3 regions of the Desulfosporosinus youngiae DSM 17734 genome follow, and region 1 is predicted to be linked to each of the others. Evidence: riboswitches for the same ligand, from Rfam matches in the RefSeq annotation. Region 1 holds a riboswitch; each other region holds the start of a gene.
The links. Region 1 has a riboswitch for cyclic di-GMP ahead of DESYODRAFT_RS07510 (sigma-70 RNA polymerase sigma factor region 4 domain-containing protein). Riboswitches for the same ligand answer to the same signal wherever they lie in the genome.
Positions count from the first base shown of each region.

Region 2: another riboswitch for cyclic di-GMP. It lies ahead of nhaB (sodium/proton antiporter NhaB); the one in region 1 lies ahead of DESYODRAFT_RS07510 (sigma-70 RNA polymerase sigma factor region 4 domain-containing protein).
Region 3: another riboswitch for cyclic di-GMP. It lies ahead of DESYODRAFT_RS02850 (methyl-accepting chemotaxis protein); the one in region 1 lies ahead of DESYODRAFT_RS07510 (sigma-70 RNA polymerase sigma factor region 4 domain-containing protein).

Region 1 covers NZ_CM001441.1:1,568,334-1,579,071, reverse strand. Annotated here, with positions in the region: gene DESYODRAFT_RS29890 (hypothetical protein) at 1-31, opposite strand, end outside; gene DESYODRAFT_RS28650 (SHOCT domain-containing protein) at 116-280, opposite strand; gene DESYODRAFT_RS29060 (hypothetical protein) at 258-446, opposite strand; gene DESYODRAFT_RS28015 (hypothetical protein) at 991-1,146, opposite strand; gene DESYODRAFT_RS07515 (recombinase family protein) at 1,476-2,264, opposite strand; gene DESYODRAFT_RS28005 (hypothetical protein) at 2,391-2,738, opposite strand; gene DESYODRAFT_RS07510 (sigma-70 RNA polymerase sigma factor region 4 domain-containing protein) at 2,842-3,291, opposite strand; cyclic di-GMP riboswitch class I at 3,697-3,788, opposite strand; partial or broken gene DESYODRAFT_RS29885 (mercury methylation corrinoid protein HgcA) at 3,819-4,062, opposite strand; gene DESYODRAFT_RS07505 (arsenate reductase ArsC) at 4,068-4,481, opposite strand; gene arsA (arsenical pump-driving ATPase) at 4,514-6,250, opposite strand; gene arsD (arsenite efflux transporter metallochaperone ArsD) at 6,252-6,647, opposite strand; gene DESYODRAFT_RS07490 (IS110 family RNA-guided transposase) at 6,938-8,194, shown strand; gene arsB (ACR3 family arsenite efflux transporter) at 8,350-9,444, opposite strand; gene DESYODRAFT_RS07480 (ArsR/SmtB family transcription factor) at 9,416-9,733, opposite strand; gene DESYODRAFT_RS07475 (TorD/DmsD family molecular chaperone) at 10,035-10,619, opposite strand; gene DESYODRAFT_RS07470 (4Fe-4S dicluster domain-containing protein) at 10,699-10,738, opposite strand, start outside.
Region 2 covers NZ_CM001441.1:454,247-464,984, forward strand. Annotated here, with positions in the region: gene DESYODRAFT_RS02215 (hypothetical protein) at 351-851, opposite strand; gene DESYODRAFT_RS02220 (MFS transporter) at 947-2,263, opposite strand; gene DESYODRAFT_RS02225 (RidA family protein) at 2,518-2,898, opposite strand; gene DESYODRAFT_RS02230 (IS1634 family transposase) at 3,292-5,004, opposite strand; gene amrA (AmmeMemoRadiSam system protein A) at 5,302-6,564, shown strand; gene amrS (AmmeMemoRadiSam system radical SAM enzyme) at 6,557-7,561, shown strand; gene nhaB (sodium/proton antiporter NhaB) at 7,542-9,071, opposite strand; cyclic di-GMP riboswitch class I at 9,399-9,500, opposite strand; gene nhaB (sodium/proton antiporter NhaB) at 9,535-10,738, opposite strand, start outside.
Region 3 covers NZ_CM001441.1:587,893-598,630, reverse strand. Annotated here, with positions in the region: gene DESYODRAFT_RS02860 (L-lactate permease) at 510-2,243, shown strand; gene DESYODRAFT_RS02855 (Tex family protein) at 2,476-4,644, opposite strand; gene DESYODRAFT_RS02850 (methyl-accepting chemotaxis protein) at 4,840-6,906, opposite strand; cyclic di-GMP riboswitch class I at 7,068-7,159, opposite strand; gene DESYODRAFT_RS02845 (aminotransferase class I/II-fold pyridoxal phosphate-dependent enzyme) at 7,376-8,536, opposite strand; gene DESYODRAFT_RS02840 (LL-diaminopimelate aminotransferase) at 8,793-10,031, shown strand; gene DESYODRAFT_RS02835 (peptidylprolyl isomerase) at 10,105-10,605, opposite strand.

The DNA of each region.
Region 1 (10,738 bases):
CAGGATCAATCTTGGTGATTTTTTTGGCCATGCTTTTCTCCTTTCTTTCCTGTTTGACCTTTTTTGACCCCTGTCAGCAACACACATTACCACAGCATTTTTGAGATAGCTAGTATTATTTCACATATACCTCAGCAAGTTCAGGCGTGAAGGTTTGACGGTTCAATTCATCGATTTTCCGGTATTCAGCAAGGGTAATCAGGCCCTTGCTCAACATGATCTCCAGCAGTTTGACCGCTGCCTTGTATTTCACTTCATTAGCTTCCTGGTCCCTTGACATCCGGCGCACCTCCCCTGATCACAGCAAAAGGCTTAAAAGAGTCCGAGTGGATCTGACCTTCCAGCGGGGAGAAAATCTGAATGCCCAACCTCTCCAGCTCCCGGAGCAGTCCAAGAGTTTTTCCTGGATACAGGCTTAAACGGTCAACCCTCTTGATCAGCAGCACCTCAAATTTACCCTCCCTGGCAGCCTACATCATCTCCATCAGCCCGTTGTGGCTGAAATCCCAACTGCCTCCGGTATCCTGAGAAGCTCCCACAACCTCCAGCTCCATTTGGTTGGCATAATCAAAAAGGTCATTCCGCTGGTTTTTAAACTGCCATGGCTATCTTCAGGTGCATCGATTTGACTATAGATCTAGGCACGTTTCCATTCTCTCATCATGATCCCTCCCTCTCCCCTTTCTTTAGAAAAAAGAAGCAGAGGTATTTCCCCCCTGCCTCTTCAGCCATTTTATATCCTGGGCTTTCTGGCCCAGCTGTTGCTACAACATCTTTAGCTCACTTTTCGCGGGCTGACCCCTTCCCTGGACTCCAGAAGGGCTTGGTACGCCGCTTCATCCGCGCTCAGAATTTTCCCAGGTTCTTTTTCCCCCATCTGCATGGGGATCAGATCTTGCAAAATTTCCTGAAGCAGTGTCTGAGCCGGGCAGCGGTTGATGATAGCTCCGAAGGAATTTATAGTCAGATGAGCGAGTCTGTCCGTTCAAATCATTTTGTCCGCATTTTCTCCGTGGAGCATAATACAGTCGGTGATGTTAGCCGTGGTATTTTCAAAATAAAATGCCCTCCGACTTCAGTCATAGCCGTATACATAGCCAATGACCCGGTCTTTCCTATAATCTCATCCTGTCTTGACGTTTTCATTGGGATTCCTCCTTAGTTTCGGCCTTTAATCTCACATGGATGCGGCAGGAGAATTTCCTCTGCCGCGGCTATCTGAGATCAAAGAGATCTCCTTGCAGGCCTTTCCAAAACAATTGCCGCGCTTCAATGCGCCTACTCCAAAACAGCATAAGAACCCTAATCTTAAAGAGCGGCAGTATAAACGGACTGCCGATTCAGCCCCCCTTAGAAACTGCAACTCACCCAAGATCCGGCAATGGGCGATACCCCGGAATCTCCGAAAACAACCCATTGACCGCCCCTGCTTTTAGGTAGACAGTGGCCGACGAAAGTCAAATTTTAGCTCAATCCTAATATTCCATTTTAAGGGTCATACTCGGATTATCCTCCAGTGTCTGAGCATCCGTTTCCGCCCGTTCCGGATCAGCTTCTTGCCGGGAATCAAGAACGCCTCCCTCAGCCATTTCCTCCACAGCAGGGATCTCCATATCCCCCTGCTGCATGGAAGTAAGCATAGGAAGTAGTTCATTTTCTAAAAAATCCTGATCCGAGCAATAGTCGATAACGCCATCATGGGTTGAAATAACGGCCACATCACTGGGTGTAGTGATAAGTACGTCGCCCCCTGCCCCGGTCGTACTTTGAGCGATAAAGGCTGCGATATTTTTCGGAGTTACCTTTAAGACATGGGGAACGTAGATATCATCCTCGGAATAAGCCACTAAATAAGGATGTTCCATGACTCGCGGATTCGCTAAATTCATCAAGGCGTCAACCACTTGCGGGGAAAGTATCTTAAAGAGAGCAGCATTGATCTCACCCTCTTTGGCCGAGAAAATCTTAATGCCCTGTTCATTCAGCCCGCGGAGAAAATTAATAGTTGGTACCTCATCTCTGCCAAGACTTGCAATGAACAAGGCCTTCATCTCGCCTGCAGCAGCGGCTTCCGCCACTTTGGCCAAACCGTTTTGTTTAAAACTCGGACCGCTGCCGATATCCTGAGCTATTCCGACGACCTCATATCCCTGCCATTTAGCATAGTCCGAGAGTACCTCACTTTGCTTTTTCAAGCAGTAATTTGCATCCCCGGAAGCGCCAACTCGCAGGTAAACCCAGGCCCTTTGTTTCTCATCCGTCATTTTTATCCCACCAATACATAAGATTTAGCTTAGATACTACACGGCAGAACTTTTAAGCCCCGCCGCGCAGTATCTAAGATCAAAGTGATGAGTTTGTTCTTCATTTCCAAAACAGTTGCCGTGCTTCTATTCGACGCTACTTCCCGAAGCACAAAAGAATCCATGATTCTTCCAGGGCGGCAGCATAAACGGTCTGCCGGTTAAACAAACCTCATAGGAATTCACCTCTCCCAGGATCTCTGGAAGCCGCCCCCATTGCCTGATCCTGCTTGCAGCAGGGCTGTGGCTGGACGGAAGTAGCATTATCCCTGTCCATTTCCTTGCGAAACAGCCCACCACGGGCTGTTTTATGACCGGGCATTCCCGCTCGTCGCCTTCGATGCCATCGGTTCGACGGATACCTGTCACCCATCCGCAGGTAGTCTTGGCGCGCCTGTCAACGTCGCTGCCGCTCAGCACGGCTGGACAGTTCATGTATTTATGCTGCCGGATTTTTAGTTTTCAAAGAACAGAAAGGGCATAAAGAAACCCCCTCACTTATTTCCACGTTGAGTGAGGGGGTTGCACGGAACTATTTTTACTTATCCATGAGTTTTTTTAATTTGCCCAGAATCTTAATCTTCCGGTCATGAATGGTCATATAAGGAATACCGGTTTCCCTTGACAGCTGCCGTTCGCTCTTGCCTTTAAGAAACAGCTCAGTGATCAGCTCCTTTTCCTTCGGTGCCAGGAGTTCCAGGCAAGTCTGCATTTTCTCAAGCATGACCGTTTTCACTGCAGCATTCTCTACGCTTACCCGCTCATCGGCAAACTGCCGGTTTTCCTCCAGCGGCCGTTCATAGGAGTCTTCCCGGCTGGGAACGAATGCAACGGTCCGCTTAACATAGTCAATCCGGTACCGCTCTGCTTTCAGGTCGTATTGTTGGTACTCCATCTTGCGGTCGCTTTTTTCCAGTGCCTCAATCTGTTCATCGCTTAAACCGGGATACTGTTTACGATAGTTCACCCTTTTTTCTAATTTAGCCATCGGCTTGTCCTCCATTTCGCGATCTTTAAAATCTGGAAATGAAGAACAAGCGGAGGTGAGCGGCAATTCGGAACTGATGTGCTTTTGCAGAAAGCGGTGCAGCATGTAAAGTTTTTCGCACCTAATTGACTGAATATTGTGAAATCAACTGCTGAGAAAAAACCAGCACTTTGCAATAAGCGAAGTGCTGGTTTTCGGCGGTATTGAATTGATGGAAGGCCGTATAGACAAAGTGCTCTGTCTTTATTTCGACCTCCTGATGAATTGATAACGGTAAGCGCGGCAATGAATCCTGAGGCCCCCGTTCGCCAAGTACAAATGTCAGCAAAAGGCAGACCTGAGAAGCATTAATCAATGTTGTAAAGCATATACAACAAAAGCCTGTCTAAAAGACAGGCTTGCAACATTGGCAACCAGGCTATTCATAGCGCCTTTTAAGCACCTTAGATCCTACGGTTTTGCGTCCCTGCCTTTAGGCAGGTTTGCCCTTGACTTTATTCAGTTTTACCTAAACACATTTCTGCCATGGCCTCTATCGAACCGTAAACAACCTTCAACCCCGAATGCTGGGTTACCTCATGAGCACTTACGCCCGGTGCACCCAACTGGGGTAAGATCAGCGTTCGATGAGAGATCGCTTTATCGAGTTGCAATGGCCAGAGGATTTAAAATTTCGGTCGTTCCAACGATCCCTTTTACCAACAGCACACCATACATTAATATCTTGGTATCAGGGACTAGAATCCAAGTGTCCAAGCCAGATAATTCTTTAATACCTAAGCACTAATTTCACCGCTCATTATCCGTTCTTTAAGTTTCAAAACTTTATCTTCGATGATTCTTGCCGCTCTGATAAACTCATCATCGCTTTTTCCAGTTGGATCTTCAAGACCCCAGTCTTCTCGGTACTTACACGGTACGTACGGACAATTAACATTGCACCCCATCGTAATCACAATATCTGGTTGTGGGATAGCTTGAATCAACTTGGAAACTTGAGTCTTTTCCATATCAATATCATAAAGCTGTTTTACGATCCGGACGGCGTCTTTATCAATAGCAGGCTTTGTTTCGGTACCGGCTGAGTACGACTCGAAAACATTTGAAGCGAATTTTTTACCTAGAGCCTCAGCCATCTGTGAACGACAAGAATTGTGTACACAGACAAAGGCAACCTTTACTTTATTCATTATTAATTCCCTCACTTAGTCGTTGATAAAGACTAGAGTTCAAGCAGTTTATCTCCTTTAATGTCTTCGGCGCTCCACGGGATTACAGCAAAATTCCCCTTTGAATGTTCATCCACCTTATTGATCCACTCGATCTCATGACTTGCCTTTGCCGCCAATAATTGATTGGTGGTTCCTGTACGATACAGAGAAGAGTTAATAACCCACCATTTCGTCGCAATCCCTGCCCGTTTCAAATCTCCTTCAAGACGCATTGCTTCGTAGACCGGTGTAGCTTCCGCAAGGGTAACAATGATGACTTCCGTCTCCTCTGAATTTCGAAGTCTCGGCAGAAGTTTTTTCACCGATTCCGGAATATCGCCTTGTGAACGTTTAATCTCTTGGTGATAACTCTGGGTGGAATCCAGTAAAAGCAAGGTGTGCCCTGTCGGCGCGGTGTCGATAACCACCACTTGATCTTCGGCTTTCTCGACAATTTGGGCAAACGCTCTGAATACTGCAATCTCTTGGGTACAAGGAGAACGCAAGTCTTCCTCGATATAGGCAATATCCTCCTCCGACATTGTTTCTCTTGCCTTAGAAAGGACTTCCTCTTGATATTTTTTGAGTTCTGCCTGCTCATCAATGTGGCTTAAGGTAATCCCGCTATTCTCATTGATGACAAATCGGAGGTGGGCCGCAGGATCTGTGGTCGTAAGATGCACCTTTTTCCCTCTTTCCGATAATCCCAAGGCAACGGCCGCTGCAATCGTTGTCTTACCGACCCCGCCCTTCCCCATCGTAAAAATGACCTTTTTATGGGTGTTATGCAGATCATCAATGACATCTTTAAGCTGCGGAATGGTTTCTTCCTGAATTCTTTCTTTATGAATAAACAAGTTGTCCTGGGTGAGCAAAGCCCGGACATTTTCTATCCCCGTGACATTATACGCTCTGAGTGGCACCGTATAGGTGAGTAAGTTCCGTAAACCCTTTGGCATTTCTTCAAGTGCCTTCTGTTGCTTGAGATAAAGACTTTCGGAAATTGCATCATCATAGGAAGCAAGGACTCCGTTTAATATCAATACTTGATTGTTTACTCCTAAATCCGCCAGCTCCTTCGACGCTCGCACAGCCTCTTTGAGCGGAGTTTCTTCGGGACGCGAAACCAGAATAAGGGTTGTCAAGTCACCGTCTGCTAAGGTTTCTACAGCTTTTTTATACATTTCCTTTTTACTCTCCAAACCGGAGAGTTGCCCTAAACAAGATGCCCCATGCGTGCTCTCACTGATGAATTGACTCCACGCCGAGGGAAGCTGCAGCATTCTCAGCGTATGACCTGTCGGTGCCGTATCGAAAATGATATGATCATACTCTTCCTGCATTGTTTCATCCGTTATAAATTGGGAAAACTCGTTAAAAGCTGCAATCTCAACGGTGCAGGACCCTGAAAGCTGTTCCTCCATATTTTTGATAACGACCTCGGGAAGTTTACCCCGATAAGGTGCAATCACGCTTTCGCGGTATTCTGCAGCCGCTTGTACAGGATCAAGGTTAGCCACTACAAGATTAGGGACCTCTTTAATTGCCACACCCTTATTATTAAGGTCAGTTTTGAAAACATCTTGAAGATTGGAGGCAGGATCAGTGCTAATAAGCAAAACTTTTTTGCCATTATCCGCAAGGCTCACCGCGGTAGCGCAAGCTGTTGAAGTCTTGCCGACACCGCCCTTTCCTGTATAGAAAAGATATTTTGTCAATTGAATTTTCTCAGGAGTAAATGCCTTCATTTTAACAACATCCCCCATCTGAACAATCACAGGAATCTGAACTGCTTTTGGTAGTGACTTCAAATGGATTAGATTTTTCGTTTAAAGTTCCACTGGGTAAATCCAAAATTTTACAAAATTCATCATTGGAAGGATATCTTCCTGTTAAGACAATTTCCCCGTCAAGTACGATAGCCGGTAGATCATCGACTCCTTTAGTATTAAGGAGGTCGTTAATGGTTTTGTTATTAACGAATTCCATTGGGGCACTTGTAAGATTGAATCGCTCAACCTCGATACCTTTTTTATTCAAGGCACTGAGGACCGTTGAAATTCTGAGGAGTTCTTGGTCAACGCCGACACCACAAAGGCCTGTAGGACAGCACATCGCCGGTTCAAAGATTTGTATTTTTTTCATTTTAAGTTCCATTCCTTTCGCTGTGCTCAAGGCACAAAAATTTATGAAAGTGTCTCCTAGTGGATATAATCCAATTGGATAAGCAGATACACTACAGAGCACGGGGAGGTGAGTGGTCCAGGGTTTAGCACCCTGCCCGCATTTTAAGATGTGCCGTTTGCTATTTTCAAGTACAAATAAGTGTGCCATAGAGCACGTAAACTAATCCTTGTATAAACAATTCCCGTTTATTATGTAGCAAACAGTCAATGTCTGCTTTATCCACTATAAACTTATGCGGGGATGTGTTTATGCTCAAAATTGTTTTTCCTATTTGCTGTGGAATTGATGTCCACAAGAAGTTTGTTGTTGCAACGGTTGGTACTACTAACAAATCGGGGGTTACGGATTACCAAACGAGGCAATTTTCAACCTTTACCCAGAGTTTGCTTCAACTTTTGGATTGGTTGAAAGCTCACTCTTGCGTTCATGTCTGTATGGAGTCTACAGGCAAGTACTGGCACCCTGTTTTTAACATTTTGGAAGATTACTGTGATGTTGTCGTTGCTAATCCAAAGTATGTTAAAGGTATTCGAGGCAAGAAAACCGATAAGAAAGATTCTATTTGGCTTTGCGATTTACATAAGCACGGTTTAGTTCCCAGTAGCTTTATACCACCCTTACCAATTCGTCAAATTCGTGATTTAATGCGGTATCGGTTTAAGCTCATCAATGTTAAGTCAAGCGAGAAAAACCGCATCCAAAACTCTCTAACTGTTTCAAATATTATGATTTCTAGTGTTGTTTCTGATACTTTTGGCGTAAGCTCGATGAGAATCATTAATCACATACTTGATAATCCGGATGATATGGATTTCGAGGTTTCATCAATGTTACACGGAAGAATGCAAGATAAAGCAGAAACAATTACAAAATCAATCAATGGGAATTTAACTAAGCCTCAAGCAGATAAAATGCGTGTTTGTCTGCATCATCTTGAGAACATCGAGAAACATATAACTGATATCGAACGGGTTGTTTTAGGCTTAGCTCAGCCCTATTTGCCACAAATAGAGATAATTTTATCATTGCCAAGTATCAAGGATGTTTTTACTGCCATCGCTATAATCGGTAAGATCGGTAGCGATATGGCAGTTTTTAATTCCTCCAAGCATCTATGCTCATGGGCTGGAGTTACTCCTCAAAACAATGAAAGTGCTGGCAAGAAGAAATCTGTTCGTATTTCACGAGCTGGTGTATATATCAAGCCATTACTAGTTCAATGTGCAAATGCTGCAATTAAGAGTAAAAAGTGTCCGTATTTCAAAAACCGATATGACCAGATTAAGAAACGTCGAGGTCACAAAAAGGCCATTATTGCTATTGCACATACACTGCTAAAATGTATCTACCATATGCTAGATAAGGGTGAGACGTTTAATTTTGAACTATACAAAATCGACTCCAAACCAAAACAAACTTATGCATCGCAGATCACTGAGGAAATGGCTATTCGCTACCTGCAAACTTTAGGCTACCAAATACCCGATATGCCTAATACAACTTAAAACCTTACAAACAAATTTTTTTGAAAGCCGCTATTTAGCAGGCTTATTTTGTTATGACCTTTTTTAAATGCGATCATATTTCCGGGTTCTTTCAAACTAATCACTCCTATTTATTTGTAAAATTATTTAATACCTAAACATTATTTTTCTTTTCTTTAGATACTAGAATTTGCAACCCCTTTTCTGTCGAAGTGCTTTCTCTTAAAGTAAAAAGCGAGATTAACCAAAGCAATCATCACAGGCACTTCAACGAGTGGCCCAATAACGGCTGCGAAGGCTTGATCCGATGCGATTCCAAAAACAGCAACTGCAACAGCTATGGCAAGTTCAAAGTTATTGCTGGCTGCGGTAAAGGCAAGAGTTACTGTCTGCTCATAGTTGACACCTTGCTTATAGGACATATAAAAACTGATCAAGAACATAATGGCAAAATAGATTAACAGCGGAATGGCAATGCGAACCACATGAAAAGGAAGTGCCACGATAAATTGTCCTTTTAAGACAAACATCACAATAATGGTATATAACAAGGCTATTAAAGCAAGGGGCGATATTTTAGGAATAAAGACCTTTTCATACCACTCTTTGTTCTTAATTCTTAAGAAAATAAATCGGGTTAAAAAACCAGCTGCAAAAGGAATTCCTAAATAGATTAAAACACTCTTAGCTACATCCCCCATAGCAACATGAATCACTTGCCCACCCCAGGAAAGTCCTAACCATTGAGGTAAGACGGTGACAAAGAAATATATATATACCGAATACAGTAGGATCTGGAAGATAGAATTCAAGGCAACTAGAGCAGCGCAATATTCATTATCTCCTTTGGCCAACGTATTCCAGACAATAACCATGGCTATGCAACGTGCTAGACCAATAATAATAAGGCCAATGGCATAGTTCGGCATATCAGGTAACAATAAGACAGCCAAGATAAACATCAATGCAGGGCCGATTATCCAGTTTTGAACCAAGGACAGTAGGAGAACCTTTTTATTTTGGGCTACTTTGCCTATTTCCTCATACTTTATCTTTGCCAGCGGCGGATACATCATAATAATAAGACCGATGGCTATAGGCCATGAAATCGTACCAGTACTCATACTCTCTAAAGTCTTGGCAACGCTTGGAAAGAGGTATCCCCCCAACACCCCTATCCCCATAGCAAGAAAAATCCATAGAGTTAGAAAGCGATCGAGTACAGATAATTTCGTTTGGGCTTCAGCACTCACATTTGCGACCTCCCACATTATTATTTTCTTTTTGACTTGTTATTTCAGCCAACAGATTCTTTGCAGCTTCACACCCCTCCTTATTAAAAGAATAGTACATCCACTTTCCTTCTCTTCGACTATCCACAAGTCCTGATTCACAGAGAATCTTCATGTGGTGTGATAAGGTTGATTGTCCGATCTGCAAATCCTCAAGGATTTCACAGGCACATCTCTCAGCACTTTGCAACATTTCCATAATCATCAGCCGATTCGGATCGCAAAGCGCTTTAAAGACTTTTGCGTTATTTTGATATTTATTTTCCATATTCATATCTACACCTCATATCCATTTTTATCGATATGTTTATTATACGCCTCATATCGAAGGGCGTCAATATGAAGAAATCAGTCCAACAAATATATTCTTTAACGCAAATTATTTCCACTCACAATAGGCCGCACGGCTGAACGGATCTGGCATTCCAGAATGCAATCACTACCTTATGAAAAGATATAAAATAGGCCAGAAAAAACGGCACATTTATGTCGTTTGTTCCGGCCTTTGTCTATGCTGTTAACATTACTCAGCACTCTGCTTAACCCCACATATTTATCTAATGACTTAATTAGCTGACCAATTCTAAAGTTAAATTTGCTAATCCTTTGTAAAAAAGGCTTTGGGCATTTTCTTCAATTCTGTTGGTAAAGTCAGCTATCCAAGACTTTAGATAGTTGTTCATAAAGGTATCTTTCATAGTAAGCCATTGATTATCCTTCGTCTCAAGGTATTTCGCTATAAGGTAATAGACGAACTCAAGCTCAGTAATAATGTGATCAGGAGGTTGCTTAAATTCATCAGATAGCCTAAGCCCAGCGTCTCCATACGCTTCTAATACCTTAAGCGTGGAATCCCCCATGAGTCTGCGCTGGCCGTCGATATAGATGGAACCATACGGTGGTGCCAAGAGGTCAAAAGGCCCAACAAATAATTTGGCATGCTCTATGTTAAGAACCTCAAAATCTGTTGTGCCCATAAGGTATTCTTCCATTTCTAATACCACAGGCATTAAATCAGGTCTGTAATTTTCAAGAGTTTCTTTAAGAAGGGATAGCACTTCTGCCATTGCCTCAGAGGGGAAACCATACAGCAGGGAGAGAAGCTTATAGGAGTTTGCCGCTTGGGTTATAGTGCCAGTATCGTGAGTAACCATTCCTAACCCAACCTTTCATTCTTAACATTGTGCAAACGGGCCGTTTTCGACCCGCTTGCACTTTTAATATGAACCCTTTTTATGAATGGTGGAAATTTCTGATGTAAAATACTTTGGGC
Region 2 (10,738 bases), 1.1 Mb from region 1:
CAGAAGCGAACCCATTGCATGGAGAGGCGGTAAAAGCCCACAAGACGGTGCGGGGAAACGGAGCCACGGGTTCACATCAGGTATTACCCGGAGGTTTGGCACGAAAGTGTCCGGTGGACAGTTTCGCCGAAGCGGCCATCTCCAAAGAAGACTTATCCGCTGAAGGTAGCTCCCGCACCGGCGAGTGGGCGAGGCTCGGAATGCTGCGGTACACGAAGACACTGTCTTCGCACGGATTACCCTTCTCGCAGACACTGTCTTCGCACGAATTAACTAATCTTGCACGGATGTGGCGAAGCTGTCCGACCCGAACGGCTCCGTTTTCATCCTCTGCTGGTGCTGTACCAGCGCTAAAACGGAAGGCCTATTCTTCGAATCAGGGCAAACCCTGCTCGTTTCGCGAGAGGAAGAAGTACTTTGCGTGCCAGCGGCAGACCAACACGCCGGGCGAGAGGAATTCCTACTTTGCGGGCCAAAGGAGGGCCAACTTGTTGCGCAATAGGAAGCCCTACTTTGCGGGCCAGGAGAGGTCCAAATTGATTCATGAGAGAAGGACCGTATTGTTTTATGAGAAGTTCAGCTTGTTGCTGCCAGGGATTAGGAGGCACTGTCTTTACAGAAGAGGGTGGAAGTTGAGGTAAAGCAGTTTGCTGCTGATTAGACGATGCGGGCTGATTTACCGGTTGGGCTATAGGTTGAGCTATAGGCTGAACTACCGGCTTAGGCATTGATTGAGAAGCCGGTCCGGAATGTTGCTGTTGCCGTACAGGTTTAGTTTCCTGGCGCTGAATTGGCGAGAACCTGTTATATTGAGTCGGGGAGTAACCCCGTTGTCCCATCAACGATTTCATGGGCAAGCCCCCTTATATAAATGTGAGTATCATTGGTTCATAATACACGGTATGCACCATATGGATTAATGTTCCACATAAGGATATAAATAACATTAATCCATTGGTCTGCCTTTTGTTTCTTCGCCAAGGATGATCACATTTAGGCTTGTCAGGACTAATACAGATGCAAACATAAGGAAAACAGCTTGAGAGGATAACTGATAAGTCCCTATCATCACCCCGACAACGACTGGGGCCAGAATACCGCCGATCCTTCCAAATCCGGCAGCCCAACCGGATCCGGTGGCCCGGGCATGTGTTGGATAAAGTTCAGGGGTATAAGTATAGACAAGACCCCAAGCACCAAGGTTAAAGAAAGACATTAGAGAACCTAATACTAAGATGCTCTGAACATCCGTGCTTTGTCCGAAGAAATACGCGGAAATTGCTGTGCCCATAAGATAGACAGCCAGCGTCGGCTTTCGGCCAATCTTGTCAACTAAATATGCCGCACTAAAATATCCGGGGATTTGAGCTAGCGTCATGGTCATAACATACTGAAAGCTCTTAGTTAAAGTAAATCCCTTCAGAGCTAATAGAGAAGGAAGCCAAGTGAAGATTCCATAATAGGAGAAAACTATACCGAACCAGAGGAGCCAGAGAAAAACCGTTCTTTTGATAAATTTGCTTGAAAAGAGTTCCGTTACCGCTATTTTAGACGGAGATTCCAAAGCCGGCTGCGAGCCTTGCTTGTCAGCGGCAGGTTGGACACCTGACTGAAGTTCAATATTACGGACAATCGCTTCTGCTTGAGCTGATTGGCCTTTTGAGGCTAAATAACGAGGTGATTCCGGAATAGCTTTCCATAGATAAAATACATAGAGGGCAGGAAGAGCACCTATGTAGAAGGCAGATTGCCATCCTAACCAGGGAATGACGAGATACGAGACCAGAGCAGCCAATAGCCAGCCAATAGCCCAAAAGCTTTCCAAAAGAACGAGAAATTTGCCGCGGTGTTTGGCCGGAGAAAACTCACTTACCAGCGTTACGGCAACAGGAAGCTGACCGCCTAAACCGAAGCCAACTAAAAAACGAAAGACTAAGAGAGATTCAAAGCTCCAAGACAGGCCACACAACCCGGTGGACAAACTATAAATAATGAGTGTCGAGGCAAAAACCTTTTTGCGGCCGATAAGGTCCGCGATAGTCCCTGAGAGAATGGCTCCCAGCGCCATGCCGACAAGCCCGATACTTCCTATGGTGCCGACTTGTTCCGGACTGAGGTTCCAAGCCTTCATTAATACAGGAAGAACAAAGGAAATAATACCAGTGTCCATGGAGTCAAACATCCAACCTAATCCGGCTGACATCAGCAATAGATAATGGAATTTGGATACCGGTAATGTTTCTAAGCGTTCTGTTAAAGTCATCTCATTCGCGACCTTTCTCCAACGATAAACAAATTGCCCGCTCTGCTTGGGGGTTATCTCAGAAATATTGTAATATAATGTCTATTCGGCGTGCAAATTGAAATCCCTCTTAAGATAATGGATATAATTAACTTTTTGAGTTTTATGGTTAAAAAAGCAGAGTACATAGTGTAGATCCTCTAATTCAAATAAAAGGTTCTTAAAATCTTGGCGATTTTAAGAACCTTTTATTGATGTCTTAAGAGTATGTTCGATTATTCGGCGAGAGCAATTGCTTCAATTTCGATAATAGCATCTTTAGGCAAACGCGCAACTTGTACAGCCGAACGGGCTGGCGGATTACTTGAGAAATATGTGGCGTAGACCGCATTCATTGCCGCAAAGTCATTCATGTCTCTCAGAAAAACCACGGTTTTAACGACTTTGTCTATAGAAGAACCCGCAGATTCCAGGATTGCTTTAACGTTATCCAAGGATTGCTTGGTAGCTCCTTCGATGTCGGCAGCTAATTCTCCACTTTGAGTGTTGATGGGAAGCTGTCCTGACGTGAAAATTAGGTTTCCTACTTTAACCCCTTGGGAATAAGGTCCAATGGCCGCAGGTGCATTTTGGGTACTGATCGTTTGTTTACTCATGAGATTACCTCCTCGAATTGTTATGCATTGGCGCTGGTATTACGCTGCCATGACAAAACTAAACTTAAGTATACCTGATTTAGCTTAAATAAACCAAGCAAGATATTGGAATTCGGCGTACGAGCGTACAAGATTATTCTGCTCTGATTAAGCAGTTTTTATCAATTGCTTAAGGATTTTACCAGTATTTTAGGTCTATAAAAGGTGAATCCTAATTCTTGACTCAAAGATTTGAGAGGATTTTGCGGGGGTTTTTATGAGGTCACTATCTTTATATCGGACCCGTTTGGTTTATAATCTCCTTTTTGACAGTTGAAAAATATAAAAAGCTTGAAAGTCCTGTATTTGCAAGGTGTTCAAGCTTTTTGGCATTCTAAAAAAGTGAGTAATCTTTTATTTCTTAGTCATGTTAAAAATTTTTTTCATTTGTGTTCTCTTAATAATCTCGTAATCTGTTCGAAAACCAAAAGTCTCATGCAGCGCATCTGTAAAATCAGTTCTTGTGTAGGTCGGTATATATCCCTCACCCTTGATCTCATAGAAATTCATTTCTCTCAATCCGTTGATGACTTCACTGCATGTAAACTTATTCCCTAGTTTCTTTTCCAATAATCGATAAATGATAAGGGACATAAAGCAGGTAGTAAAATGTGCTTTAATTCTATCCTCGCGACTTAAATATACCGGTCGCGCTTTAAACTCACTTTTCATGATCCGGAAACATTCTTCAATCTCCCAGCGCCGCTGGTTAATCCGGATGATTTCCTGAGCACTACCTTCGAGGTTCGTACAAACGGCATAAAATCCGTCATAGGCTTGTTCGGCAACGATGGTTTCGTTATTTAAGGCATAGAGTTCATTTTCAGCTATTTCGCCATCAGACGTACAGCTGGTTTTCTTAATAAAACGTTTATAGTCGTTCTGATGGCTTTTTGAAAGTTTCGTCGGATTCGAATCGAGTAATTTCTGAGCACGTTCGATTTGTGAATGACGAATTTGGCGTTGATAATTTTTGTACTTGATGGAGTAAGTGACAATAAGTTTTTGTTCCAGGCCGTTTTCTTTAATCCAGCGTTCTTTGAAGAAGCATTTGTCTTTATAAGTTTCCTCGTCAAGCTTGGTGATATCATAAGTTTTATCATGATCTGCAAGATGCCAGCCTTTTGAGTCAAGAGACCATTCTTTTAAATGCTTTTTTAGTTTTTTAATCGATTGGGTCGTGATAAATGCGCGTTCACCTTCGTTGTTAAACTTTCTGTTCTTTTCAGAAGCCAGACCGGCATCTGTACAGACAACAAACTTGGAAAGTTTAAAATCGGAAAGTATTTTTTGCTCTAAGGGTTTAAGTGTAATCTGTTCATTCGTGTTGCCACTGTTGAGGTTAAAAGCAAGAGGAATGCCGTCTCCATCCATGAACAGCCCCATTTGGATGATAGGGTTCGGTCGATGCTCTTTTGAAGCGCCATACTGTTTAAGGCCGTCTTCTTGTTCGATTTCAAAGAAATAATTGGTGCAGTCATAATAAAGAATACCCGTGTTTCTCTTTGAAATTTTGAGGCTGTTAGTATAAAGAGAAGACTGGATGAAGTCCATTTCTTTGGAAATAACTTCTAGTGCTCTGTACACATGCTGCAATTCAAAGTCAGTTTGTTCAATGAACTTTGAAGAATGCTTGTAGGTAGCGAGTTTGGAGGAAGGAAAAAGGATCCGTCCGTAAAGGAGCCGAGACAGTATAGCATTCAGGTCAAAAGAGAACTTATATTTTTTCGATATATCAGCGGAAACCTTATGAAGGTTAAGATCGTGATAGATTTGCTGAAGAAAAAGATAACCGCCGTTAAAGAAACGTTGTTGATCTTTGGAAATGACTTTGGATGGCGAATATTTAAGGATGACTTCACGTGATTGCTCTTTCTCTTTTTGGTTAAGTTCTTCTATGTATGATTTAGCCCATTCAATAGGGTCACGCCCATTTAATTTTTGTTGTAATTCAGCAAGCGTTCCTAACTTTTCAACAACTTTTGTGGAACGCCTGCCATTCTCGAAAACAGATTGTATGACATAAAATGAAGTAGCATTTTTAGACTTGGATATACTAAGTCGCATAGTACGATCTCCTCCAATCCCTTATATTATAACACATTACGATAAATTACTCACTACCTATTGGGGGGAATTTGACATTTTTTCAATGAAAAAAGCCCTGTTTTCAAGGCTTGTAGAATTTTCTATATTAAAGGCAAGTGTCAAAGACCCGGGGGGTTTTTATGAGGTCACTATCTTTATATCGGACCCGTTTGGTTTATAATTATATTGGGATAAGTTAAGAGGTGCTATTTTAGCATATTAAGCAATAATCAATTATCATATAAGACTTAATCAGGCCAAAAGGAAGTGTATATCATGGGTTTGGTTTATTCCATATTTGTTCCCCATCCGCCCCTGCTAATTCCGGAGGTAGGCAGGGGAGAGGAGCGGAAATGTCAAGCGAGTGCAGATGCTTATGGGGAAGTTGCACGGAGAATAGCTCAAGCACAGGTTGAAACGGTCATCTTGGTTTCGCCTCATGCGCCTCTCATCAAGAAGGGCATGACTCTTGCAGTGGATAACACTCTTCAAGGAAACTTTGCTCAGTTTAGAGCGCCTCAGGTTAATTTGTCCTTTGAAAGTGATCCTGTGGTTATCGCACAATTTCAAAATCTCTCGGGGATTGTTACGATACAGGGCTCTATCGATCATGGTGCCTTTGTACCCCTCTATTTTTTGCAAAAAGCAGGGTGGAAAGGCAAGGTTGTTCTATTAGGGATGCCCCTGGAGCGTCCTGAGGATTATGGAGAGAGTTTAGGACAGATTCTTGAAGATTTACCTGGACGCTATGCCCTTGTGGCCAGCGGAGATCTCTCCCATCGCCTGAAGGAGGACGGACCGTATGGCTTCGATTCTGCAGGACCGGAATTTGATCAATTTGTGGTGAAAACCCTGCAGAGGGATACAAAAAGAATCTCGGATTTGCCGGCTGACCTTGTCGAAAAAGCAGGGGAATGCGGGTACCGAAGTCTTCGCCTGGCGCTGGCGGCTAAAGAGGGAGCACCTGAAGTGCTTTCCTATGAAGGGCCATTTGGCGTAGGCTACCTGGTAGCGGATTTATACCATTCCTCACCCTTGCCCCAGTGGGCGCGGCGATGCCTGACAACCTATTTAGAAAAGGGAGAGCGGGGTTTGCTGGATCTGCCTGCCATGTCTGCCTCTGAATTCGCCGTGCGGAGGGGATGTTTTGTCACCCTAAAACAAGATGGGAATTTACGCGGGTGTATAGGAACAACCGAACCCTGGCAGGATAATTTAGCCTTGGAAATCCGGCATAATGCGATTGCGGCAGGAACACAGGATCCACGTTTTCGCCCGGTTCGTGCCGAGGAATTAGATTCTATAAGCTTCACGGTGGATGTCCTTGGGGAACTCGAGAAGATTTCCGGACCTGAAGAGCTGGATCCTTGGCGGTATGGGGTTGTGGTTCGGCAAAGGGGAAGAAGCGGACTTTTACTCCCTCATCTGGAAGGGGTGGATACCGTAGCGGAACAAATCAGCATCGCAAAACAAAAGGCAGGTATCTTCGAGGGCGAAACAGAACTTTGGCGTTTTGAGGTTAAGAGACACTATGAATAGATGGGGGACGGTTCTTTTGTCTGAAAAGTCCTATATGGCCAGTTGTTTACTTTGTCCCCAACATTGTCAATTGCGGCATGGGCAGGCAGGTCGGTGTCAGGCCCGGGAAAACCGTGAGGGAGAGGTTGTATCCCGAACCTATGGTGAAGCGGCGGCTTGGAATATAGACCCAATCGAGAAGAAGCCTTTGTATCATTTCTATCCCGGCTCTTGGATATTCTCCGTGGGAGGCTTTGGCTGCAATCTTAGCTGTTCTTTTTGTCAAAATTATGAGATATCCCAGCAACATCAAGTCGGAAGAAAAGTCACGCCCGCCGAGCTTGGAAAGCTTGCCGGGCGTGAGCAGGAATCCATTGGGCTGTGTTTTACCTATTCAGAGCCGAGTGTGTGGTTTGAGATGATCCGAGATACTGCTCCTCTTGTGCGAGCTCAAGGGGGGCAGGTGGTTTTAGTGAGTAACGGAACGATTTCACCCCACTTTCTTGAGGAGCTGATTCCGTGGCTGGATGCGGTCAATATTGATATTAAAGCCTTCTCGGAGGAATTTTATCAACACTACTGCGGAAGCAAACTGGCTTGGGTTTTAGATAGTGTGGAGCGTTTGGCAGGGCGGGTTCATCTGGAAGTGACGACCCTTGTTATTCAAGGGGTTAATGATGATCCCCAAGAGATTACGGAGCTGGCGCGCTGGTTACGGCAGCTTAATGTTCCGCTGGCCTGGCATTTGAGTGCCTATCATCCGGCTTATCGGCTTGCCGTTCCGCCTACGGAGCGAAAGACGTTGGAACGGGCTTGGGATATAGCCAAAGAGTATTTGCCCTACGTGTATTTAGGGAATGTCAGGGGTGGAAGTACAACCTTTTGTCCTCAGTGCGGTGCAGCGGTGATTGAACGTGAACCTGTCCTGGTTAACCGCCTGGACCAAGGGTGCTGCCCTAAATGCGGAGAGGGTATTTTCGGTGTTGGGATGAGAAAGATTACAACAAGTACATTGTAGCCAGCACACCTGTAAGAGACATAACAATGGTATAAGGCAGAGCCAGTTTCACCATTTCCAGGTAAGACAGGCGAATCAGCGGAGCAAGCGCGGAGGTCAGCAGGAACAGGAACGCCGCCTGACCGTTTGGTGTAGCAACGGAAGGAGCGTTTGTCCCCATGTTGATTGCAACTGCCATCTTGTTGTAATGCTCCAGCGCAATGCCTCCGGCTTCAAAGGCTTTCTGGGTTTCGGACATATATACGGTAGCCACAAATACATTGTCACTGATTGCAGAAAGGACACCGTTTGCCGCAAAGAAAGCCACAAGCTGATTCTGGCCTTCCAGGCGCAGTACCCATTGAATGATCGGCGTGAACAGGTGCTGGTCATGAATAACCGCGACGATGGCGAAAAATACGATAAGCAGTGCAGTAAACGGCAGTGCCTCTTCAAAGGCATGACCGATGCGCCCTTCTTCAATAACCCCGTTGAAAGAGGTAAGCAGGATGATAATCATCAGACCAATAATACCGACTTCCGCCAGGTGCAACGCCAGGGAGAAGATCAGCAGAACGCCGCATACAGCCATAATAATCAGGCGTACACGCCCGCGAGTATCCAGCGCAGCATCTTTGGCTTTGGTGTCGTCTTCCATGACTTTTCGAACAGAATCAGGAAGCTGATAGCCGTATCCCCAAAACTTGGTGACTTCAAGGGTGATGGCGGTCAGAAGACCGGCGATCAGTACCGGGATAGACACAGGTGCGCTGTTTAAAAAGAAATCAACGAAGTCCCATTTCATAATAGAGCCGATCAGCAGGTTCTGAGGCTCACCAACCAGTGTTGTTGCTCCGCCCAGGGCGGTACCCACGGCACCATGCATCATAAGATTGCGCAGAAAGCCACGAAACTGATTTAAATCCTCCTGATATATGTCATCAACAATATGGTCGTGATTGATGTCATAGGTTTCGTATACTTTTTCGCTGGAAGCAAATTTGTGGAAAATGTTATAGAATCCATAGGCCACGGCAATAATCACTGCCGTTACGGTCAGCGCATCCAGAAAAGCGGAGAGAACCGCCCCCAGTATAGAGAACAGGAAGGCAAGGGCGACTTTAGAGCGTACTTTGGTAAGGATCTTGGTAAACAGGTACACAAGACCTTCTTTCATAAAATAAATCCCGGCAACCATGAACATCAGAAGCAGAATAACCGGCAGGTTCAGTTCAACTTCGTGATAGATCGAATGCGGGTTAGTAAGCCCGATCACAACGGCTTCGATCGCCAAAAGTCCGCCTGCAGGGAGCGGATAACATTTCAGCGCCATGGCCAGGGTAAAAATAAATTCGACAATCAGAACCCACCCGGTAACGTACTTACCGAGAGTCAACATCAAAATAGGGTTCAACACCAGGAAGGCAAGAATGGTTGTTTTGTACCAGTTGGGAGCGTGGCCCAGGAAATTTGCTCTGAATGCCTGTCCGATGCCCATCTGTTTCACTTGTCCGGTACCCGTCTGTTTCATATGACACTCCTCCAAATTAGAAATTTTATTGTTGCTTAACAACATTGCGAATAGTCACAGGTCAGTCGCTTACTGTAGCATTCTGCCGGGTTGCCAGTTGACCGGCAATGGGGATGATTATAGGAACAATTAATAAAACGGTCGTGACGTTACCAAGACTGCAATGATTGACCTAGGGATTTTCTCTGTGATGATAAAAGAAAATAGCTGAATGAAAAGATAACGGCTAAGACAATAAGCATTTAATACACCTCCATATGATAGTTTAACATTCCCAAAATAAAGGGAGAGCAGTCTTAAGATGACTACTCTCCCTGAGAAGTTCCTGCTTGTAATCTGGCGATCCTAGCCTAATTCCAATATGAATTAGCAGCCTTAGACCCATGATTTTAGCGTCCTTCGCTTTCGCGAAGTTTACCCCAACCGATTTTAAGAGTATTTAGTTGTACAATACTATTCAGGCTTACAACAGGTACATTGTAGCCAGCACACCTGTAAGAGACATAACGATGGTATAAGGCAGAGCCAGTTTCACCATTTCCAGGTAAGACAGGCGAATCAGCGGAGCAAGCGCGGAGGTCAGCAGGAACAGGAATGCTGCCTGACCGTTTGGTGTAGCAACGGAAGGGATGTTTGTACCCATGTTGATTGCAACTGCCATCTTGTTGTAATGCTCCAGCGCAATGCCTCCGGCTTCAAAGGCTTTCTGGGTTTCGGTCATATATACGGTAGCCACAAATACGTTGTCACTGATTGCGGAAAGGACACCGTTTGCCGCAAAAAAAGCCACAAGCTGATCCTGTCCTTCCAGCTGTAATACCCAATGAACAATCGGAGTGAACAGATGCTGGTCATGAATAACCGCAACGATGGAGAAAAATACGATAAGCAGTGCGGTAAACGGCATTGCTTCTTCAAAGGCATGACCGATGCGCCCTTCTTCAATAACCCCGTTGAAAGAGGTAAGCAGGATGATAATCATCAGACCAATAATACCGACTTCCGCCAGGTGCAACGCCAGGGAAAAGATCAGCAGAACGCCGCATACAGCCATAATAATCAGGCGTATACGTCCGCGAGTATCCAGCGCGGCATCTTTGGCTTTGGTGTCGTCTTCCATGACCTTTCGAACAGAATCAGGAAGCTGATAGCCGTACCCCCAAAACTTGGTGACTTCAAGGGTGATGGCGGTCAGAAGACCGGCGATCAGCACCGGGATAGACACAGGTGCGCTGTTTAAAAAGAAATCAACGAAGTCCCATTTCATAATAGAGCCGATCAGCAGGTTCTGAGGCTCACCAACCAGTGTTGTTGCTCCGCCCAGGGCGGTACCCACGGCACCATGCATCATAAGATTGCGCAGAAAGCCACGAAACTGATTGAGATCTTCCTGATATATGTCATCAACAATATGGTCGTGATTGATGTCATAGGTTTCGTATACTTTTTCGCTGGAAGCAAATTTGTGGAAAATGTTATAGAATCCATAGGCCACGGCAATAATCACTGCCGTTACGGTCAGCGCATCCAGAAAAGCGGAGAGAACCGCCCCCAGTATAGAGAACAGGAAGGCAAGGGCGACTTTAGAGCGTACTTTGGTAAGGATCTTGGTAAACAGGTACACAAGACCTTCTTTCATAAAATAAATCCCGGCAACCATGAACATC
Region 3 (10,738 bases), 980 kb from region 1:
GTACGAGGTTGAAAAATCCAGTTATAGGCAGCCTGTATATTATTGCATATCGGGGAAAATTGCTAATGGGTTTTGTGAAACATATTAACTGAATTCTTTAATTATATTGCCAATTCAAGTGTAATTGTTCACCAAACGTGAACTAAATCTTGTGAAATGTATTTTTTTTATGTAATATATTGAATTATTTTAAAATATGCATTAATATGAATCCAACGCCACCCGTTGTTCGGTTTATTAGCTGACTATAACAGTAATCTTAGTTGTGAAAACTTTAATGGGGCAATCAATAATGAAACAACATGGTTACTGAAACAATGAAAATAATGAAACAATGCCCAGCTTAAACAGACAGTAAGTATTCTTAACAAGTTACAATCTGTCTTTGTTTAAATCTTTCCAAGGAAATCTGAGGACGTAAAGGGGGGGATGCCCGGAAGTTATAAATGGTTTAGCTCATGGTCTTATTATTTTTTTAAAGCCCTAATCTTGGAAGGAGGCCTATTAATTTGACGTACTTGCAAAATTATAATCCAACAGGCAACTTTTGGTTTTCCGTCTTCCTTGCATCGGTACCTATTTTAACCCTGCTTTATTTCTTAGCACTTCACCCTCATAAAGCCAAAAATGGCGAGAAAATCTTAGGTATTTATGCTCCGTATGCTGCAGCTATTGCAGTCGCCGTGACCTTTGTAATTTGTATCTTTGTTATGGGGATGCCCGCATCTTCGGCTGCGGCAGCCTTTGGATATGGTGTCATAAGCGGTTTATTCCCAATCGGCTGGATTGTCTTCGGTGCAATTTTCCTTTACACGATGACAGTTGTTACCGGTAGGTTCGAAATTGTTAAAGACTCGATCGCCGGAATCACCGCGGATCGACGCTTGCAAGCCCTGCTCGTTTCCTTCAGCTTTGGAGCCTTTATCGAAGGGGCATCAGGTTTTGGTACTCCTGTCGCCGTGGCCGGTGCAATCATGGTCGGTCTGGGTTTCCGTCCCTTAACCGCTGCTGTCGTTTGCTTGATCGCTAATACAGCACCTGTTGCCTGGGGAGCAATCGGAACTCCGGTTCTGACCCTTGCCAAAGTCACTGGTATTCCAGATGGCATGATCACTATGATGGCTGGCAGACAATTGCCATTCTTCTCGATCCTCATCCCCTTTTGGTTGGTCGCTACTATGACCGTAATGGAAAAAGGGAAATTGAAGGAAATCTTTGAAGTATGGCCGGCAATCCTTGTTACAGGTGCCTCCTTCGCTGTTACCCAGTTCTTAATGGCTGAAGCTCAAATGACGATGCTCGTCGATATCGGATCAGGTATCATGAGTATTGTTATCACCGCAATCTTCTTGAAACTATGGAAACCTAAAAATATCATTACGAACGAAATGGTTTATGCTAAATTAGAAGGAAGAGATCCCGGGAAACCAAAAGCTATTCCCAAACATCCTCTTCCGGTTCTCTTACAAGCATGGATGCCTTGGGTCTTCTTGGCAATCTTTGTTGGACTATGGGGAGTTCCAAGCATCAAGGCCTGGTTGAATTCTCTCTTTAATCCGAGTTTCCAAGTTCCCTTCCTCCATGGTTTAGTTTTCAAAACAGCACCTGTAACGGCTGAAGCTGTTGCAAAAACAGGAGAAGCAGCTATATTCAGCTTCAATCTTCTTACTATGGCAGGAACCGGGATCCTTATTGCTGCGTTCATCACCGGTATTCTGTTCCTCAGAGTTACTGCTGCCCAGTGGAAAGAAATTCTCGTTACTACAATCGTTCGTCTGAAAATTCCTCTTTCCGTTATCTCTTTAGTTATCGGTTTAAGCTACATGACAAAATATGCTGGAACTGACGTTGTCATGGCATTAGCCTTCGCTAAAACCGGTGCACTCTATCCCTTCTTTGCAGTTATGATTGGATGGTTGGGTGTATTCCTGACAGGTAGTGACACCGCTTCAAACTCACTGTTTGGTAACCTTCAGTTAGTAACCGCTCAACAGCTGAATCTAGACCCGCTCTTAATGGTTACTGCCAACAGTACCGGTGGGGTTATGGGTAAAATGATTGACGCTCAGAGTATTACAGTTGCGACAGCCGCGTGTTATGCAGATGCCGACGAAGGGGTCAGAAATATCGGAGTTATCTTCCGTAAGGTCTTCTGGCACAGCGTTGTGCTGGCCATGCTGATGGGTATCCTCGTCTGGCTGCAAGCTTATGTCTTCCCCTGGATGATTCCTACTATGAAATAATCCTTTTCTTAGCTGACCTAATGATTAAATTAGGTCAGCTATTTCTTTAGATAGTTTTTTACTATAAAGCGAAAGAGAAAACAGTCTAAAAAAGAGGCATGCCCTTCTTTAGACTGTTTTCTTTGTACCTATATTAAGCGAACTAAAAATAGTATCTAACTCAAGGTTATAAACTGTCAATTTTACATCTAAATACTCTTTTAGCCTAAAGCTCTAATGTCAAGATCTTATATTATACAGCGGAAGCGTTCGGCGTAAGATCCCGCATAGATAGACTGACCCGCTCTCTCGCTTTATCAATTCCAATCACTCGTATTTTGACAATATCCCCCACAGCCACCGCTTCCATGGGATGTTTGATGAATTTATCGCTTAACTGAGAAATATGAACCAGACCATCATGTTTAACCCCGATATCTACAAAGGCTCCAAAATCCACAACATTACGCACAGTACCTTCCAGGATCATTCCTTCGCTAAGATCCTCCAAATGAGTGACATCTCTGCGGAGTAATGGCCGCGGCAAATCTTCCCGGGGATCCCGGCCTGGTCTTTGCAAAGCATCTAAGATATCGCGGACTGTCGGAACGCCTGCGCCAAACTCGTCCGCAAGCTCTTTAGGATCCAGCACGACCAGTTTATTGCGGATTTCGGTGATGCGGTCCCGCAAATCCCCGGTGGTATGCCCAATCCCTTTCAAGATGTTTTCAGCAAGCTGATAAGATTCCGGGTGAACGGGCGTATTTTCCAGGGGATTAGCCCCATCAGGCAAACGGATAAACCCGGCACACTGTACATAGGTTTGGGCACCGAGACGGGGTATTTTCTTAAGCTGGTCACGATTACTAAATTTCCCATGTTCATCCCGCCAAGCAACGATATTCTTAGCTACCGCCGGCTTCAAACCTGCCACGTATTGAAGCAGAGAGGCAGAAGCGGTATTTAGATCAACTCCTACCACATTAACACAAGACTCTACTACTCCATGCAGGGATTCTTCCAACCGTTTAGGCTGCACATCATGCTGATATTGTCCTACCCCAACCGCTTTTGGTTCAATCTTTACCAGTTCTGCCAAGGGATCTTGCAGCCTTCTGGCGATAGATACTGCGCTCCGCAAGGAAAGATCAAAATCCGGGAATTCCTCGCCTGCTAACTTCGAAGCCGAATACACGGAAGCCCCTGCCTCACTTACCAGGGTAAATTCGACGGGAATTCCATCTTCCTGAATCAGTTCCGCTACGACCTCCTCTGTTTCCCTGGAGGCCGTACCATTGCCAATCGCAATAATATTGACATCATACTCCCGGATCGCTTTCCGTAAAATTGCTTTAGCTTCTTCTCGTTTGCCCTTTCCGGTATGCGGATAGATTACACCTACTTGATGCAGCTTTCCTGTCTCATCTACAATCGCCCACTTACATCCTGTTCGGAATCCCGGATCAAGCCCCAGAACCATTTTCCCACGAACTGGAGGCTGTAATAAAAGTTGACGAAGATTAGCTGCAAAGACTTTAATGGCTTGTTCTTCCGCTTGAGCTGAAAGTTCTGCCCGTACTTCCCGTTCTATGGAAGGCTCAATCAATCGCTTATACCCATCATGTGCTGCTTTTTGTACCAGCGGAGCACACGGTCCCGCTTTGACATAGCGCATTTCAATGATTCTCTGCAAATTTTCCAGCGGTACATCAATCTTTACAGATAAAAATTCTTCCTTCTCCCCGCGATTCAGGGCCAGTACCCTGTGAGGCGGGATCTTTCGTACAGGTTCACGGTAATCATAGTACATCTCAAAGGGGGATCGTTCTGTGGCCTTCTTAGCTGCGGCGACCGCTACAACATCTGCAGTTCTTATGGTTTGTTCCCTAATCCGTTTACGGAGGGCTGCATCATCCGCTATGGTTTCCGCTATAATATCCATCGCCCCAGCTAACGCTTCCTCTGTTGAATTCACCTCAAACTCTGCATTTAAGTACTTTTCTGCCTCTGCTTGAGGGTCTCCTCTGGTATATTGAACCAATAACCAGTCCGCTAAAGGTTCAAGCCCCTTCTCCTTGGCAATCGTTGCCCGCGTACGACGTTTTTGCTTATAAGGCCTGTAGAGATCTTCGACGTCTTGAAGCACCGCAGCTGCCGCGATTTGAGATGACAGTTCTTCCGTAAGCTTTCCTTGTTCGTCTATTAGGCGCAGGACCTCGGTTTTCCGCTGTTCTAAACGCCGCAGGTAATCCAAACGTTCTACAATATCACGTAATACATTTTCATCGAGTTCCCCGGTTACTTCTTTACGATAGCGGGCAATAAAAGGAATCGTGTTTCCCCCATCCAGCAAATTAACAGCCTCTTTAACCTGGTTTAACTTAAGACCAAGTTCCCTGGCAATAACCTCATTGAAATCCAATGATTAATCCTCCCTAAAACCGATTGTATAACTTGATAAACGTATACATCTAATTATAACATTCTTCGCTAAGCGAAGGAAACTCCGCCAACTTCAGACGTGAGGCTTCTAAATTAAATGAAAAGCTATGAGAAGGTCTTAGGTACCTTTCCATAGCTTTCCTGATCAGCAAATTAACGTTGAATACTTACCCCGCTATAGTTTAAACATCGTCACACTGCCTTGGAAATCTGCTGCCATTTGGGCAAGGGAGGCTGCCGACCTGCGAATTTCCTCCATAGAAGCACTCTGTTCTTCTGTCCCGGCAACCACATTTTCAAGACTGCCGGCAATATCCTTCGGAATGCAAGCTACCTCCATGATTGAGGAAACGATTGTCTCAGTACTTGCTCCAACCTTCCCGACTACCTCAGCAACAGCTTGTGCCTGCTTTGAAAAGTCGTTAACACCCTGCAAGATATCCCGGAACGCTTCACCTGCCGAATTAACCATGGTAATCCCGTCTTGGACCGCAACAGTTCCATCGTTCATAGTCTTAACCGCTTTCGTGGTTTCTTTTTGAATCTCACCAACTAACCCACTGATTTTTCCAGCTGCATCACTGGACTGTTCGGCAAGTTTACGAACTTCATCTGCAACAACTGCAAACCCTCTTCCCTGCTCTCCCGCCCTTGCAGCTTCGATCGCTGCATTTAGAGCAAGGAGATTGGTTTGAGCTGCAATGTTGGTTATTAATGCCACTATTTCACCAATTTCCCCTGATTTTACCCCTAGGCTATTTACAACATCTGCCGCCTCTGTGACCTTACTGCTAATCGCTTGCATCTCGTCAACAGCTTTTCTGACAACACTATTCCCTATAGCGGCTTTTTCTGATGTGGAAAGCGAGCCAGCCGTAACCAAATGAATATCTTGAGTTATCGAATTCATATGCTCAGAAACTAATTGGGCGGATTGTGCCGTAGCATCAACCCCCGTGAGTTTTTGACTAACCCCTTCAGATACTTCCTGAATGGAGTAAACAATTTGTTCCGTTGTTCTGCTGCCTTCGTCTGCACTGGCCGTCAATTCTTCTGCTGAGGCCGCTAATTGCTGAGAACTGTTAACGATCCCTTCAATAATGCCCTTAAAATTCTTGATCATCAGGTTAAGATTGTCTGTCATTTGTCCGAACTCATCTTTTGAACGAACCACAATAGTTTGGCTCAGATCTCCTTGAACAATAGCTGCTGCAAATTGGTTGACCTGTTTTATATTTTTAACAATATATCGGCTATACAAGATGAGTACTGTGCCGGTTATGGCAACGGCCAGCACAATCAGGATTAACATCCGATTTAATAAATCCTTTAAAGGAGCCAGCAAATCAGTCTCCTCAACATCAATGGCTAAAATCCAGCCAAACTGAGGAACTTCCGCATAGTAAACTTGCCTTGCAGCACTCTTGTCATTGTAGGGAAACGTACCGGTTTTTTCAGTCAGCATCTTTTCTGCCGCTTCCTTTAAACTGGAATTTTCTTCTTCGGTAATCTTGATATTCATGATCTTGTCCGGGTTTGGATTCGCCAGGTACTTCCCTTCCTTATTCAAAAGATATATATCTGCTTTAATATCTAATTGGATATTACTAATTAAGGTTTGCAGAGTTATGAAATCAATTCCACCTGTAATTGTACCCTTGAAATTTCCGCTCTTATCATAAAACGGGACGTTATCCGTTAATATGGTAGCGTTCGTGCCCTCATCATAATAGGGATCCGTCCATATTGATTTTTCTGAGATGCCTTTGCTTATTGTATACCAGCCTTGGCTGGGATAATCATATTTAGGGTCAGCAAATTCATTGGTAAATACTACGTTGCCTTCTTTATCCTTGTAGACATAGGGGCCAAAGTATTGGGTGTCACTGTTATAGGCATATGGCTCATACCACACACCTGCTCCGAATGTAACACTATTAGCTGTAATGATTTCTGTTAGTAAACCCGCATACTCCTCAGCATTTACGCCATTTCCGACAGATTCTACAGTACGTGCTAAGCCTTGAAGCAACGTATCATGGGCCGTTAATTGTTTCTCAATATCTTTGATCGTCCCATTCAGTTGAGCGGTCATTTTATTTTGGATCTCGCTTTTTAGTACAGTTTCCGAATATTTGTAGCTAACCAGGGACATTGCCGCCAGGGTTAATAATACTAAGGGTAATATAGTTGCCATTGTCTTACCACTGATACTAGAACCATTAAATAATCTCTTAAACATAATTTCAGCTCCATTCATATGTCAACGATCAGTTACGTGCTGATACGGCTTAGCAGCCTATAGGTCAAACTTGATTTCAGTTAAACTATCCCCCCTATTCGTCTAAAAACAAAAAAGCCTAACTACCGAACTTTCAGCAGATAGACATTTTGAATGTACACTTCCGCAGCCCGGCTATCCTGATTGTAGTAGTACTATCCTTAGACCCGTGGCTTTGCGTCCTTACCATGTGACATGTTTGCAAATAAATAAGTTCAGAAAAATCAGTGTTACCGTTTATTCGACAAAAAATTCTATTTTCCTCCTGCCTTAGGTTTTCTTATTTTTATACCCCCTATAATTAAAACCTGATCCCTCTCCAAAAAGAAAACCTACGAAACACAAATAAGTGTTCCGTAGGTCTCACTAAATCATTGCCCGGCGTTTTCATTGGTTCATTTCTTCATTAAATGAGTTGTGACATCTCTCTTTATAAGAACTGCTGAATTCGCTGCACCGCTTCCCGCAGCACGCTTTCATTCTGAACCATAGCTATCCTGACGAATCCCTCTCCATACTCTCCAAAGGCCATCCCCGGCACTACGATGACACCTGCCTCACGAGCCAAGTCCATCGCAAAGGATACTGAGTCCTGCTCATTCGGAACAGGCGCCCAAATAAACATGGAACCCTGGGGAATCGGCATTTTCCAACCGGCTTTAGCACACCCCTCGATCAAGATGTCCCGTCGCCTCTGATAAGCGCTCTTATTCTCTTCAATTGAATCTTGTGCATTGCGAAGTGCGTAAGCTCCGGCGGCTAAGACTGGAGCGAAGACACCATAATCGATATTTGATTTAAGTTGAGAAAGAGTTCCAATGACATCAGCGTTCCCGACGACAAAGCCTAATCTCGCTCCGGCTAAATTGTAGGTCTTGGATACGGAATGGAATTCAATTCCGACCTCTTTTGCCCCTCGTGCCTGCAAGAAACTCACAGGTCTGAAGCCCTCAAAGGCCAGTTCGGAATAAGCAGCATCATGACAGATAAGAAGATCATATTCTTTAGCGAACTCGACAACCTCGTCAAAAAAGGAGAGGCTGGCAACTGCTGCAGTGGGGTTGTTGGGATAATTTAAAAACATAAGCTTTGCCTTGCGGGCGATATCAGGCTCAATTTGTTTCAGGTCAGGCAGAAACTCATTCTCTTTCAACAAAGGCATCGCAATTTTTTCTCCGCCGGCAAGCATTAAACCAGCCGAATAGATGGGGTATCCCGGGTCGGGAATTAAAGCCAGATCACCAGAATCAATGTAGGCCAGAAAAATATGAGCCAGCCCATCCTGGGAACCCATTAATGGCAGAACCTCAGTTTCCGGATTTAAAGTGACTCCAAACCGTTCCTGGTACCATTTTGCACAAACCCTGCGAAATTCTTCTGTTCCCCGGGTTAGGGTATAACCATATTGGTTATCATCCAGAACTCCTTGACTAAGAACCTTACGAATTTCAAGATCCGGAGCACGGTCAGGACTTCCAATACTAAGATTAATAAGGCTCTTTCCCGCCCTTTCCAATTCCCTCTTCAAATTATCCATTTCTGTAAAAACGGACGCTCCTAACCCTTCCAAACGTATCGATGGTATTTGCATTGTTTACACTCCAATTCTGTCCTGTGGGTGTCAAGGGGCTGTCAAAGGGATTGTCCATTGATATCCCCTTTTGACACACCTTTAATTCTTATTTTACCACGCAAATTATGCAGTTATAAAGCAAAATTAATATTTTAACTCAACCCAATTGCAGAAAAACGGTCTATAAAGTAAAATGTGCTATAATTATAGAAATTGTTTAATAAGAGAATACTTAATTTAGGCAATGGAGTTAAGAAGGGGGACTCATAAATTTATGGCACTGATGAATGAGAATTATCTAAGGTTACCTGGGAGTTATCTGTTTTCAGAAATTGCCCGCAGGGTTAGTCAATTTAAAAATGAGAACCCCGCTGCGGATATTATTCGCTTAGGAATAGGGGATGTAACCCGTCCGCTTCCTCCTGCGGTTATTGAAGCAATGAAAACAGCCGTCGATGAAATGGGGAGAGCTGAAACCTTTAGAGGGTATGGCCCTGAGCAAGGGTATGACTTCCTAATCGAAAAAATCATTGAAAATGATTACAAACCCCGAGGAGTCGAACTTGATTTAGACGAAGTCTATATCAGCGACGGAGCGAAGAGTGATACAGCCAACTTTCAAGAAATCTTTGGTGTCAATAATATCATGGCAGTCACCGACCCCGTCTATCCGGTTTACGTGGATAGTAACGTGATGGCAGGACGTACCGGAAACTTCGATGCGGAGAAAGGTCAGTATGAGAGTATTGTTTATCTTCCGTGTACTGAAGAAAACGGAATGAAACCCAGCTTTCCTGCAACTCATGTAGATATGATCTATCTTTGTTTCCCGAACAATCCGACCGGAATGACCTTAACCAAAGCAGAGCTTAAGCAATGGGTGGACTACGCAAGGGAAAACAAATCGATTATCCTATACGATTCTGCTTATGAAGCATACATACGCGAAGAAGAAGTCCCTCGCACAATCTATGAGGTTGAAGGTGCTCGTGAGGTTGCTGTAGAGTTCCGCAGCTTTTCTAAGACAGCAGGCTTTACCGGAACGCGTTGCGCCTATACGGTTGTCCCAAAGGAAGTTATGGTCTATGATTCTGAGGGCAATGCTCATAACCTAAATAAGCTTTGGCTGAGAAGACAGACCACAAAGTTTAATGGTGTCTCTTATCCGGTGCAAGCTGCTGCAGCAGCGATTTACACTGAAGAAGGAAAAAAGCAGGTTAAAGAAACTATCGACTACTATATGGGAAATGCCCGTATCATCCGGGAAGGTCTGACGAAGGCAGGCTATGAAGTATTTGGTGGAATTAATGCCCCCTATATCTGGATGAAAACTCCCAATAATATGGGATCTTGGGAGTTTTTCGATAAACTCATGAAAGAAGCCAATGTTGTTGGTACCCCAGGAGCAGGCTTTGGTGCTAATGGCGAAGGGTACTTCCGCTTAACAGCCTTTGGAACCCGGGAGAATACGGAAAAAGCCATCGAGCGAATTAAAACAAAAATGGGTAGTTAACTATGTAAAACCTGTCGTTAGGGTCTGCCTAACGACAGGTTTTTATCTTTGGTAATAAATTTACTTTCATACCTTATTTTTTTATTACCTCCGGTTCAGAATACTCTTCCCCTAAGGTGTCAACGGTTACACTTTTCATGACCTGATCTTGATTGGGTTTATCCTCATCATCTCTCGGACTATTTACAATTTTGTCTACAGTCTCCATACCACTGATAACTTTACCAAAGGCAGCATAATCTTTATCCAAGTTTGGGACATTACTTACCATGATGAAAAATTGGGAGCCGGCAGAATTAAGATCATATGGAGTTCTGCCCATGGAGATCACACCACGTTCATGCTTTAAATTATTTACAAAGCCATTGTTCGTAAACTCTCCTTTAATGCTATAACCGGGACCACCAGTGCCATTTCCGTTGGGATCCCCGCCTTGAATCATAAATCCCGGAATCACTCTGTGAAAGATCAACCCGTTATAGAACCCCTTTTTAGCCAAGGCCACAAAGCTTTTTACTGTATTGGGAGCTATATTAGGGTAAAGCTCCACTTTAATCTGTTCCCCACTGGCCATGGTAATTGTGACAATCGGATTATTTTTGACGGTGGATGTCAGGTTGTTTTTTGGTTGTGTATTGTCCGCAGCCGGTTGTGGGCTGGCCGAATTAGGGGCCTGGGATCCGCAGCCTATGCTTGCCAGGATCACG